DNA from 3 places in the Pseudomonas sp. GW823-FHT02C02 genome. Region 2 is predicted to be linked to each of the others. Evidence: predicted binding sites of a transcription regulator. Region 2 holds the regulator's gene; each other region holds the start of a gene.
What was found. The regulator sigma-54, encoded in region 2, starts transcription at its own class of promoters, with help from an activator protein. The targets are predictions, from matches to a motif close to ANTGGCATNNANNTTGCTNT.
Positions count from the first base shown of each region.

Region 1: the regulator sigma-54 is predicted to act here: its motif matches at 1,513-1,532, upstream of AC1ROI_RS18110 (circularly permuted type 2 ATP-grasp protein).
Region 3: the regulator sigma-54 is predicted to act here: its motif matches at 1,601-1,620, upstream of AC1ROI_RS24600 (flagellar basal body rod protein FlgF).

Region 1 covers NZ_JBXAJV010000009.1:187,140-191,194, reverse strand. The annotation lists gene speE (polyamine aminopropyltransferase) at 1-152, shown strand, start outside; gene AC1ROI_RS18120 (hypothetical protein) at 381-614, shown strand; gene AC1ROI_RS18115 (ribonuclease E inhibitor RraB) at 829-1,170, shown strand; gene AC1ROI_RS18110 (circularly permuted type 2 ATP-grasp protein) at 1,564-2,973, shown strand; gene AC1ROI_RS18105 (alpha-E domain-containing protein) at 2,986-3,936, shown strand; gene AC1ROI_RS18100 (transglutaminase family protein) at 3,933-4,055, shown strand, end outside.
Region 2 covers NZ_JBXAJV010000005.1:64,067-68,121, forward strand. The annotation lists gene rapZ (RNase adapter RapZ) at 1-730, opposite strand, end outside; gene ptsN (PTS IIA-like nitrogen regulatory protein PtsN) at 733-1,197, opposite strand; gene hpf (ribosome hibernation-promoting factor, HPF/YfiA family) at 1,210-1,518, opposite strand; gene AC1ROI_RS10280 (RNA polymerase factor sigma-54) at 1,593-3,086, opposite strand; gene lptB (LPS export ABC transporter ATP-binding protein) at 3,271-3,996, opposite strand; gene lptA (lipopolysaccharide transport periplasmic protein LptA) at 3,996-4,055, opposite strand, start outside.
Region 3 covers NZ_JBXAJV010000015.1:169,991-174,045, reverse strand. The annotation lists gene AC1ROI_RS24605 (sigma-54-dependent phenylalanine hydroxylase transcriptional regulator PhhR) at 1-1,308, shown strand, start outside; gene AC1ROI_RS24600 (flagellar basal body rod protein FlgF) at 1,675-2,415, shown strand; gene flgG (flagellar basal-body rod protein FlgG) at 2,461-3,246, shown strand; gene flgH (flagellar basal body L-ring protein FlgH) at 3,298-3,993, shown strand; gene AC1ROI_RS24585 (flagellar basal body P-ring protein FlgI) at 4,021-4,055, shown strand, end outside.

The DNA.
Region 1 (4,055 bases), on a different contig from region 2:
CCGCCTATCGCAAGTTGTCCCGCGAAACCCTGCAACAGCGTTTCGCCGGCAGCGGCATCATCACCCGCTACTACAACCCGGAAATCCACATCGGCGCCTTCGCCTTGCCGCAATACGTGCTGCAAGCGATCAACAAGCCAAGCAACGACTAAACTGAAGATGTACGCATAACCCCCTTGCAGGAGGGAAGCTTGCTCGCGAAAGCGGTGCATCAGGCAATACACAAGTTGACTGATGCAGCGCTTTCGCGAGCAAGCTTCGCTCCTACAGGTTCCTGTATGTTTTTCATACCTGCATGCGGTAATCCGTTTGAACGATCACTCAGGCCAAAAGTCCAGATGGATGTAAGCCCATTTGCGGGTTTGTTCGAGGAGGCACTGATGCAAAAGTGGAAAATCACTTTCGTGGATGATCACGGTGAAACAGTCGATGAAGTCTTTGAGTGCGACAAGTGCCCGGATAACGAGCAAGCCGCGAAACTCATCAAAGGCCGGCTCCTTCCTGTCGCCGCTGAACTGGATCTGAATGATCTGGAAGGGCGAACCGCTGATGCCAGCGTAAAAAATCTCAAAGCGCAGAACAGCATTCAAATCCTCGACATCACGCCAATCTGAACAACACCTGTCTCATTCTTATCCAGGCCTTGGCAGCGCCTCCGTCTTGGGGCTACTCTGCAATCGAGATCAGCGAACGGATCGCTAAGGTCTGGACTTGTCAGCTACATGCTTGCTTCCCACCGGCGACCTGGTTGCCGCATCGCTCGCACCAATCGGTTGCGCGTGCCGGGAATACGGAAAGTCTATCCATCATGATTGAGGGGGACGTTTCATGAGCACAGCCTATCAAGAAGACATCAGCAGCAGCGTGTTGCGCCGCATGAAAGAAGGCGGTTTCGATTTTTCACGGTTCCATCCCATCGAGTTCTACGCCATTTTCCCGGACGAGGAGCGGGCACGCAGGGCGGCAGGGCAATACAAAGGTGAATCCTTGAACGCGCAAATCAGTGTGCGCGATGACGGCGCATGGGCGCTCGAACTGAGCAAAGTCATGTACGCCACCTACGATGATATCGGCGATTTCGAACAGGGTTTCGAGGCGGTGGTTGAGCCTCTGGGCGGCATCCTCGAAGGGTGGGGCGTCAAGCAGGAAATACGAGGGCGTCTCGCATAACGTTATGAACAGTGACAACGCTCAGCAACGGCTGACCTTCGGGTTGGCCGTTTTCGTTTGTGGCATCCGCCCCTTGGCAAAACCCTGAAACAAGAATCCCGAGGCAAAAAAAACCGCCTGAGCAGGCGGCTAAAGGGAAGTTCGGTCAGGTTTTGCAGCGGATGCGCGGATTATCCGCACCGCCGGCCGGGCAGTGAAATCAACTCTGACTATGCTGGTGATAGGTGACAACGTCGCCTTGCAATGAAGCGGGGGCGATCAGCGTGGGGCGTTTGCTGCACAGGATTGGTGCGGTGCAAACGGCGTGATTCTCCAACTGATTGATAACAAAGCGTTTCTGCCGATGGCACGGGCCTTGCGATGCCTAGATGTCCGGGTGACAAGGAGTACGGCATGATCCGCACCTATTTTGATGAGATGTACGATGCCGGCGGCCAGGTCCGCCCGCATTATCGGGAGTTTGCCCGTTGGCTGGCCGAGACGCCTGACGAGCTCTTGGCACAACGGCGACGCGAGGCCGATCTGTTATTTCATCGCGCCGGGATTACCTTCACGCTCTACGGCGATGAGCAGGGGACAGAGCGCCTGATTCCCTTCGATACCATCCCGCGCAGCATCCCCGCCAGTGAATGGCGGATCGTCGAGCGCGGCTGTATCCAGCGGGTCAAGGCGTTGAACATGTTCCTCGCCGACCTCTACCACGAGCAGCGCATCATCAAGGCCGGCATCATTCCGGCCGAGCAGGTGCTGGCCAACGAGCAATACCAGCTGGCGATGCAAGGGCTCGATCTGCATCGCGATATCTATTCGCACATTTCCGGTGTCGATCTGGTACGCGATGGCGACGGCACGTACTACGTGCTCGAAGACAACCTGCGTACACCCAGCGGCGTGAGCTACATGCTCGAAGACCGCAAGATGATGATGCGACTGTTTCCCGAGTTGTTCTCGGCCCAGCGCATCGCGCCGATCGACCATTATCCGAACCTGCTGCTCGACACTCTGAAAAGCTCCAGCCCGATCGATAATCCGAGCGTGGTGGTGCTGACGCCGGGTCGCTTCAACAGCGCTTTTTTCGAGCACGCCTTTTTGGCGCGAGAGATGGGCGTGGAGCTGGTGGAAGGCGCGGACCTGTTCGTGCGCGACGACAAGGTGTTCATGCGCACCACGGACGGGCCGAAGGCGGTCGACGTGATTTACCGTCGCCTCGACGATGCATTCCTCGACCCGCTGGCGTTCAACCCGGATTCGATGCTCGGCGTTCCAGGGCTGCTGTCGTCCTACCGAACCGGCAACGTGGTGCTGGCGAATGCCATCGGCACCGGGGTCGCGGACGACAAATCGGTGTATCCGTTTGTCACGGACATGATCCGTTTCTACCTGGACGAAGAGCCGATCCTGAAGAACGTGCCGACGTTCCAGTGTCGCAATCCTTCTGAACTGTCCCACGTGCTGGCCAATCTTCCAGACCTGGTGGTCAAGGAAACCCAGGGCTCCGGCGGTTACGGAATGCTGGTGGGGCCGGCGGCGACCGCGGCGGAAATCGAGTCGTTCCGCGCGCGGATCAAAGCCAAGCCTCATGCGTATATCGCGCAACCGACGTTGTCCCTGTCGACCTGTCCGACCTTTGTCGAAAACGGCATTGCGCCACGCCATATCGACCTGCGTCCGTTTGTATTATCTGGCCGCGAAACCCGGGTTGTGCCCGGCGGTTTGACCCGTGTGGCCCTGCGTGAAGGCTCTCTGGTGGTGAATTCTTCCCAGGGCGGCGGAACCAAGGACACCTGGGTGGTCGAGGATTGAAGGAAGCCTGCCATGTTAAGTAGAACTGCCTCGGATTTGTATTGGATGTCGCGTTACCTGGAGCGGGCGGAAAACCTCGCACGGATGCTCGACATCAGTTATTCGCTGTCGCTGATGCCGCAGGACGGTCGCGGTGACGGTCTGCACGAACTGGCCATGCCGCTGCTGATTACCGGCACCCTGGACGATTACCTGGAGCGCCACGGTGATTTGCACGCCGAGCGGCTGCTGCATTTCTTCGCACTGGACGCGGCCAACCCGGCGAGCATCTACAGCTGCCTGGGCGCGGCGCGGGCCAGTGCCCATGCGGTGCGTGGGCGAATCACCGCCGACATGTGGGAAAACATCAACGCCACCTGGCTGGAAATTCGCGGGATCGCCGAGCAAGGCCTGAGTCGCTACGGCATGAGCCGTTTTTGCGAGTGGATCAAGGAACGTTCCCACCTGTTCCGTGGCGCGTCCTACGGCACGATCATGCGTAACGATGCGTTCCGCTTCATTCGCCTGGGGACGTTTATCGAACGGGCCGACAACACGTTGCGCCTGCTCGACGCCCGCTACGAAATGGCCGGCGATCAGGCCGAAGCGGTCAGCGACGGCACTGCTCACGCGTATTACCAGTGGAGCGCGTTGTTGCGGGCGTTGTCGTCGTTCGAGGCCTACACCGAGATCTATCGCGATGCACCCGGTGCCCGGCATGTGGCCGAGTTGCTGTTGCTGCGCGCCGATGTGCCACGTTCCCTGCGTGCCTGCACCGAAGAAATCGACCAGATCCTTGCCCAGTTGCCGGGGGCCAATGGCCGGCCCGCGCAACGTCTGGCGGCGGAGATGGACGCGCGTCTGCGCTACACCGGCATCAACGAAATTCTCGACGAAGGCCTGCACGCCTGGCTGACCGAATTCATCCCGCTGGTGCGCCAGTTGGGTAACGCCATTCACAGTTCCTACCTGGAGGCTGCATGAGACTTTCCATTAGCCACGAAACCACCTATCACTACGAAGATCAGGTGCGGGCGAGCATCCAGTACCTGCGACTGACACCCCACGACAGCGAGCGTCAGCATGTGCTCAGCTGGCAACTC
Region 2 (4,055 bases):
CGCGGTTGCTGGCGGCAAAGCGCGGCAACCACTTGAGCAGGTACGTGGAGATGTCCTGGAACATCTCTTCGACGTCCGGTTGTGCCGCCAGGTATTCGGCCACCGGTTGATCAAGCCCGGATTGGTCGCGCAATTCCGGCTTCCAGTAAGGGTTGGGCAGGCAGCGCACGTCGAACACCAGGTCTGCATCAACCGGCATGCCCCGCTTGAACCCGAAAGACTCCACCAGGAACGCCGTGCCCGCTTCCGGCTGGTTCAGCAGACGCAGCTTGATGGTATCGCGCAGCTGATACAGGTTCAGGTTGGTGGTATTCACCTTGAGGTCCGCCAGATCGGCGATCGGACCCAGCAGGGCACTTTCGTCCTGAATTGCCTCGGCCAGCGAGCGATTGGCGTTGCTCAGCGGGTGGCGGCGGCGGGTTTCCGAGAAGCGTTTGAGCAACGTTTCTTCGTCGGCGTCCAGGTACAGCACATCACACTTGATATGCCGGCTGCGGACTTCTTCAAGCAATTCCGGAAACCGCGACAGGTGACTCGGCAGGTTGCGAGCATCGATGGATACCGCGACCAGCGGTTGTGCCAGCTCGGTATGAATCAGCGCGCGCTCGGCCAGTTCCGGCAGCAATCCGGCGGGCAGGTTGTCGATGCAGTAGTAGCCGTTGTCCTCGAGAACATCGAGTGCGGTACTTTTACCTGAGCCGGATCGGCCACTGACGATGATCAAGCGCATGGTTAATGACCGTTTTGCTCGTCCAGGACAACCTGATACAAGGCTTCATTGCTCGGGGCGCTGCGCAGTTTTTCGCGCACTTCCTTGCGGTCGAGCATGCTGGCGATCTGGCGCAGTAACTCCAGGTGCGCATCGGTAGCGGCTTCCGGGACCAGCAGAACGAACAGCAGGTCAACCGGGGCGCCGTCGATGGCGTCGAAATCAATGGGTGCATCAAGGTGCATCAGGGCGCTGATGGGCAAGGTGCAGCCCTTCAGGCGGCAGTGGGGAATGGCGATGCCGTTGCCAAAACCGGTTGAGCCGAGTTTTTCACGGGCAATCAGAGCCTCGAAGACATCTTGCATCTCCAGATCCGGCACTTCTTTGTGGATAAGGTTGGCAATTTGCTCGAGGGCTTTCTTTTTACTGCCGCCCGGCACGTTCACGAGGGAACGGCCGGGGGTCAGGATGCTTTCAAGTCGGATCATGGGTTGGGAGTGTTAACGACCGGTCGCGCCCTGGAGGAGGCTTTGGGTCTTTTCCTTATGCTTTTTGAGTTGTTTATCCAGCTTGTCGGTCAGTGCGTCGATCGCCGCGTACATATCGGTATGCTCCGCGTTTGCGACCACTTCATTGCCGGGAATATGCAGCGTGGCTTCGATTTTCTGCTTGAGCTTTTCGACCGTCATCGTGACCTGCACGTTGGTGATCTTGTCGAAATGCCTCTCTAATCGTTCGAGTTTTTCGCCGATGTAGGTGCGAAGAGGTTCGGTCACTTCCAGTTGGTGTCCACTGATGTTGACTTGCATACAGCTTCTCCTTCGTTGCCAGTGCATAAAGCGGCAGGCAGAAATGCCTGCCACTGGAACGCTGTGGCGTGGCTCTACATCAACCGCTTGCGTTCGCTCGAAGGCGCGATCCCGAGGGATTCGCGGTACTTGGCGACGGTGCGGCGAGCCACCTGAATGCCTTGTGCCTCCAGTAAACCAGCGATCTTGCTGTCACTCAACGGCTTTTTCTGATTTTCCGCGGCAACCAGTTTTTTGATGATCGCGCGGATCGCTGTGGACGAGCATTCACCGCCTTCGGAGGTGCTGACGTGGCTGGAGAAAAAGTATTTCAGTTCATATATGCCCCGAGGGGTATGCATGAATTTTTGCGTGGTGACCCGTGAAATCGTCGACTCGTGCATCCCCACCGCTTCGGCGATGTCATGCAGGACCAGCGGCTTCATCGCTTCGTCGCCGTATTCAAGAAAGCCGCGCTGATGCTCGACGATCTGAGTGGCTACTTTCATCAGGGTTTCGTTGCGGCTTTGCAGGCTCTTGATGAACCAGCGGGCCTCTTGCAACTGATTGCGCATGAAGGTGTTGTCGGCGCTGGTGTCGGCGCGGCGCACAAAACCGGCGTATTGGGCGTTGACCCGCAGCCGTGGCACCGATTCCTGGTTCAGCTCGACCAGCCAGCGCTCATTGTCCTTGCGCACGATCACGTCAGGGACAACATATTCGGCTTCACTGGACTCGATCTGCGAGCCCGGGCGCGGGTTGAGGCTCTGCACCAGCTCGATGACCTGGCGCAGTTCATCTTCCTTGAGCTTCATGCGACGCATGAGCTGGCTGTAATCGCGGCTGCCGAGCAGGTCGATGTAGTCGGTGACCAGGCGTTTCGCTTCGGCCAGCCAAGGCGTCTTGGCTGGCAGTTGGCGCAATTGCAGCAGCAGGCATTCGCCCAGGTTGCGGGCGCCAATGCCGGCCGGTTCGAATTGCTGGATGCGGTGCAGGACGGCTTCGATTTCGTCCAGTTCGATGTCCAGTTCCGGATCGAAGGCCTCGAGAATTTCCTCGAGGGTTTCGTCCAGGTAGCCCTGATTGTTGATGCAGTCGATCAGGGTCACGGCGATCAGACGATCGGTGTCGGACATCGGTGCCAGGTTCAGTTGCCACAACAAATGGCTTTGCAGGCTTTCGCCGGCCGATGTGCGGGTGGTGAAATCCCACTCGTCGTCATCGTTGCTCGGCAAGCTGCTGGCACTGGTCTGGTAGACGTCTTCCCACGCGGTATCAACGGGCAGCTCGTTGGGAATGCGCTCGTTCCAGTCGCCTTCCTCGAGGTTATCCACCGTCGGGGCGGTTTCCTGGTAGGAGGGTTCCGAAATGTCGGCGTTGGGGAGCTGTTCGGCTTTGTCGGCCAAGGGGTCGGCGTTATCGAAGTCGTCGCCTTCTTCCTGGCGTTCGAGCATCGGATTGGACTCCAGGGCCTCCTGGATTTCCTGTTGCAGGTCCAGGGTCGACAATTGGAGCAGGCGGATGGCCTGTTGCAGCTGCGGTGTCATCGTCAGCTGCTGGCCCATTCTCAAGACTAGCGATGGTTTCATGGCAGGGGCTTAACACCTTATTCGCCGGCGCACATGCGCCATCCACTACAGGGCGCCGGAGCGCCAAACATAAGCAAATTATATGCCCGAAACTGCAGCGTTTGCCTAGAGCGCTGTAACAATAAAAAAGTATTGATTTTTTATCGCGACGAGCGCTCGGACAATCAGCCAGACACCTTACTGCTTAAAGGCGGAATTCATGGCCCAGATACACTTCCTTGACCAGTTCGTTGGCCAGGATGGTGGCGGAGTCACCTTCGGCGATCAGTTGACCATCGTTGACGATGTAGGCGGTTTCGCAGATATCCAGGGTTTCACGGACGTTGTGGTCAGTGATCAGCACGCCAATGCCTTTGGCCTTGAGGTGGTAGATGATCTGCTTGATGTCGCCCACCGAAATAGGGTCCACACCGGCGAATGGTTCGTCGAGGAGGATGAATTTCGGGTTGGTGGCCAGTGCCCGGGCGATTTCCACCCGACGACGTTCACCACCGGACAGGCTCATGCCTAGGTTGTCGCGGATGTGGCTGATGTGGAATTCCTGCAGCAGGCTTTCCAGTTCCTTGCGACGCTCGGCCTTGTCGAGTTCCTTGCGGGTCTCGAGGATGGCCATGATGTTATCGGCGACCGAGAGTTTACGGAAGATCGACGCTTCTTGCGGAAGATAGCCGATACCGGCCTTCGCACGACCATGCATTGGCTGGTGGCTGACGTCCAGGTCGTCGATCAGCACGCGACCCTGATCGGCCTGCACCAGGCCGACGATCATGTAGAAACAGGTGGTCTTGCCGGCGCCGTTAGGGCCTAGCAGGCCGACGATTTGACCGCTGTCGATGGACAGGCTGACGTCACGCACGACCTGGCGGCTCTTGTAGCTCTTGGCCAGATGCTGAGCTTTCAGAGTTGCCATTAAGGAGCCTTTTTCGCGTCGTTTTTCGGCTTGGGCTGGATCACCATGTCGATGCGCGG
Region 3 (4,055 bases), on a different contig from region 2:
GCCTTGCTCGGCGCCCTGGAGTTTCCGGTGTTGTCGATCGACATGGGCGGCTCCATCGTGGCGGCCAACCGTGCAGCGGCGCAGTTGCTCGGGGTGCGGGTGGATGAGGTGCCGGGGATTCCGCTGTCGCGTTACGCCGAGGATTTTGATTTGCCGGAACTGGTGCGTGCCAACAAGTCGCGCATCAACGGGCTGCGGGTCAAGGTCAAGGGCGATGTGTTCCTCGCTGACATCGCACCGCTGCAATCCGAGCATGACGACAGCGAAGCCATGGCCGGTGCAGTCCTGACGCTGCACCGCGCTGATCGGGTGGGGGAGCGCATCTACAACGTGCGCAAGCAGGAACTGCGCGGGTTCGACAGCATCTTCCAAAGCTCGAAGGTCATGGCCGCGGTGGTCCGCGAAGCGCGGCGCATGGCGCCACTGGATGCACCGCTCTTGATAGAAGGCGAAACCGGCACCGGTAAGGAATTATTGGCGCGTGCCTGTCACCTGGCGAGTCCGCGCGGCCAGTCACCTTTGATGGCGCTCAACTGCGCCGGCCTGCCGGAATCGATGGCCGAGACCGAATTGTTCGGCTACGGCCCCGGCGCCTTCGAAGGCGCGCGTGCCGAAGGCAAGCTTGGGCTGCTGGAGCTGACGGCGGGCGGTACGTTGTTTCTCGATGGCGTCGGGGAAATGAGCCCGCGCTTGCAGGTGAAATTGCTGCGCTTCTTGCAGGACGGTTGCTTCCGTCGTGTGGGCAGTGATGAAGAGGTCTATCTGGATGTGCGGGTGATCTGCGCGACGCAGGTGGACTTGTCCGAGTTATGCGCGCGGGGCGAGTTTCGCCAGGATTTGTATCACCGCTTGAACGTGCTCTCACTGCACATTCCGCCGCTGCGTGAATGCCTCGATGGTTTGACGCCGTTGGTGGAGCACTTCCTCGACCAGGCCAGTCGTCAGATCGGTTGCCCGCTGCCGAAGCTGGCGCCAGCGGCGATGGAGCGGCTCAGTCATTACCATTGGCCGGGCAATGTCCGGCAATTGGAAAACGTGTTGTTCCAGGCGGTTTCGTTGTGCGAAGGCGGGACCGTGAAGGCCGAGCACATTCGCTTGCCGGATTACGGCGTGCGTCAGCCGCTTGGCGATTTCTCCCTCGAAGGCGGGCTGGATGCGATCGTCGGGCGCTTTGAGAAAGCGGTGCTGGAGCGGTTGTATTCCGAGCATCCGAGCAGTCGGCAGCTGGGCAAGCGGTTGGGGGTTTCGCATACGACCATTGCCAACAAGTTGCGTGAGTATGAAGTCGGCAAAGACCCCGACGCTTAAGCTGAAGCAATGACAACTTTGTGGCGAGGGAGCTTGCTCCCGCTGGAGCGCGAAGCGGCCGTAAGACCATCCGGCATGATCTGACTGTCACGCTCGGCCAATCTTTTTGGGGCTGCTTCGCAGCCCAGCGGGAGCAAGCTCCCTCGCCACAGGGGATCCTGTTGGCTGCAAAGGCCAGCACTTGCCACCAACCGGCATAACACCGCCGGTTTTTCGTCTCCGATACATTTCCCCAATCCCCGCAAAACCCCTCAAGTCCTTTGTTTGCCGGGCCTCGCACCGCCAGAAAAAAGTTGGTCTGTAAATTGCTTATCGCTCAACAGTACAGCGGTGGGCGGCAAACGTCCGGCATGCAGAGGAAAGAGTGTGGACAAGTACCTTTATGTGGCAATGACCGGCGCCAGCCAGAATGCACTGGCGCAGAAGGCTCATGCCAACAACCTGGCAAACATCTCTACCAACGGTTTTCAGAAGGACCTGGAACAGGCCCGTTCGATGCCTGTGTTTGGTGACAGCTTTCCGGCGCGTGCGTTTGCCATGACCGAGCGTCCGGCCACCGACTTCTCACCAGGTTCGCTGGTTGAAACCGGTCGCGACCTCGATGTCGCGGTGCAAGGCAACGGTTGGATCGCCGTGCAGACCCCCGATGGCGCTGAAAGCTACGTGCGCACCGGCAGCCTGAACGTGGACGCCCTCGGCGTGCTGCGTGCCGGCAACGGTATGCCGGTGATGGGCAACGGCGGACCGATCGCCGTGCCGCCCGAGCAGCAAATCGAAGTGGGCGAAGACGGCACCATCAGCATCCGTGCGATGGGCGAAGGCCCGCGTGTGATGGCTGAAGTCGACCGTATCAAATTGGTCAACCCTGACCTGAAGAACATGACCAAAGGCCTGGATGGTTCGATCCACACCAAGGATGGCAAGCCGGCGCAAGCCGATGCAGGCGTCAAACTGGTGTCCGGGTTCCTTGAGTCGAGCAACGTCAACGCCGTGGAAGAGATGACCTCGGTGCTGGCTTTGTCGAAGCAGTTCGAGCTGCACATCAAGATGATGAACACCGCCAAAGACGATGACCAGGCCATGGCTCGGGTCTTGCAGATCAGCTAATTATCAGAACGTCGCGCCGTAAAACAGGCGCACGAGGAGAATCGAATGCTTCCGGCTCTATGGGTTGCCAAAACAGGTCTGTCCGCCCAGGACACCAACCTGACGACCATTTCCAACAACCTGGCCAACGTGTCGACCACGGGTTTCAAACGTGACCGTGCCGAGTTCCAGGACTTGCTCTATCAGATCAAGCGCCAGCCAGGCGCCCAGTCGACCCAGGACAGCGAACTGCCGTCGGGTCTGCAAGTGGGTACCGGTGTGCGCATCGTCGGCACCCAGAAAAACTTCACCGCCGGCAGCCTGCAAACCACTGAGCAGCCGCTGGACCTGGCCGTCGATGGTCGCGGTTTCTTCCAGATTCTGCAGCCGGACGGCACCACGTCCTACACCCGTGACGGCACGTTCCACCTCGATTCCAATGGCCAGATTGTCAACGCCAGCGGCTTCGCCCTGGAACCGGCCATCGTCATTCCGAACGACGCGCAGACCTTCACGGTCGGTCGCGACGGCACCGTGTCGGTCACCGTTCCGGGTAACCCGGCCAGCCAGGTGATCGGCAACCTGCAAACCGCCGATTTCATCAACCCGGCCGGCCTGCAAGCCGTGGGTAACAACCTGTTCCTGGAAACCGCTGCCAGCGGCGCGCCGCAAGTCGGCACCCCGGGCCTGAACGGTTTCGGTACCACGCTGCAGAACACCCTGGAAACGTCCAACGTCAGCACCGTTGAAGAGATGGTCAACATGATCACCACTCAGCGCGCTTACGAGATGAACTCCAAGGTGATCTCCACCGCCGACCAGATGCTCTCGTTCGTAACGCAGAATCTGTAATCAGTCTATGAGGCGGCCATGAGGTCGTCTGCAACACCGTGAGGTAGGGTCATGAATCGCTTTGTATCTGTTCTGGCACTGAGTGGGGTCGTCGTGCTCGCGGGCTGCGTCGCTCCGCCACCCAAGCCCAATGACCCTTACTACGCCCCGGTGTTGCCGCGCACGCCGTTGCCGGCTGCCGCCAATAACGGCTCGATCTATCAGGCCGGCTTTGAACAGAACCTGTACAGCGACCGCAAGGCGTTCCGGGTCGGTGACATCATCACCATCACCCTGAACGAACGGACCCAGGCCAGCAAGAACGCCAACTCGCAAATCGGCAAGAACAGCAAGACCGACATCGGCCTGAGCTCGTTCTTTGGCGGTGGCCTGAGCACCAGCGACCCTGTGGGCAGCGGTAGCCTGAGCCTGGACGTTGGCTACGAAGGCGACCGTGCGACCAAGGGCGACAGCAAATCCGGGCAGAGCAACAGCCTGACCGGCTCGATCACCGTGACCGTCGCCGACGTGCTGCCCAACGGCATCATCGCCGTGCGCGGCGAGAAATGGCTGACGCTCAACACCGGCGATGAGCTGGTGCGGATTGCCGGCATGGTGCGCGCCGATGACATCTCCACCGACAACACCGTGTCGTCGACCCGCGTCGCCGATGCACGCATCACCTACTCGGGCACCGGTGCGTTTGCCGATGCGAGTCAGCCAGGCTGGTTCGACCGTTTCTTCCTCAGCCCGCTGTTCCCTTTCTAGGTGGCCACGTTGAATCTTAAACACCTGATGGTGGCTGCCCTGATGCTCTCGGCTGCGTTCAA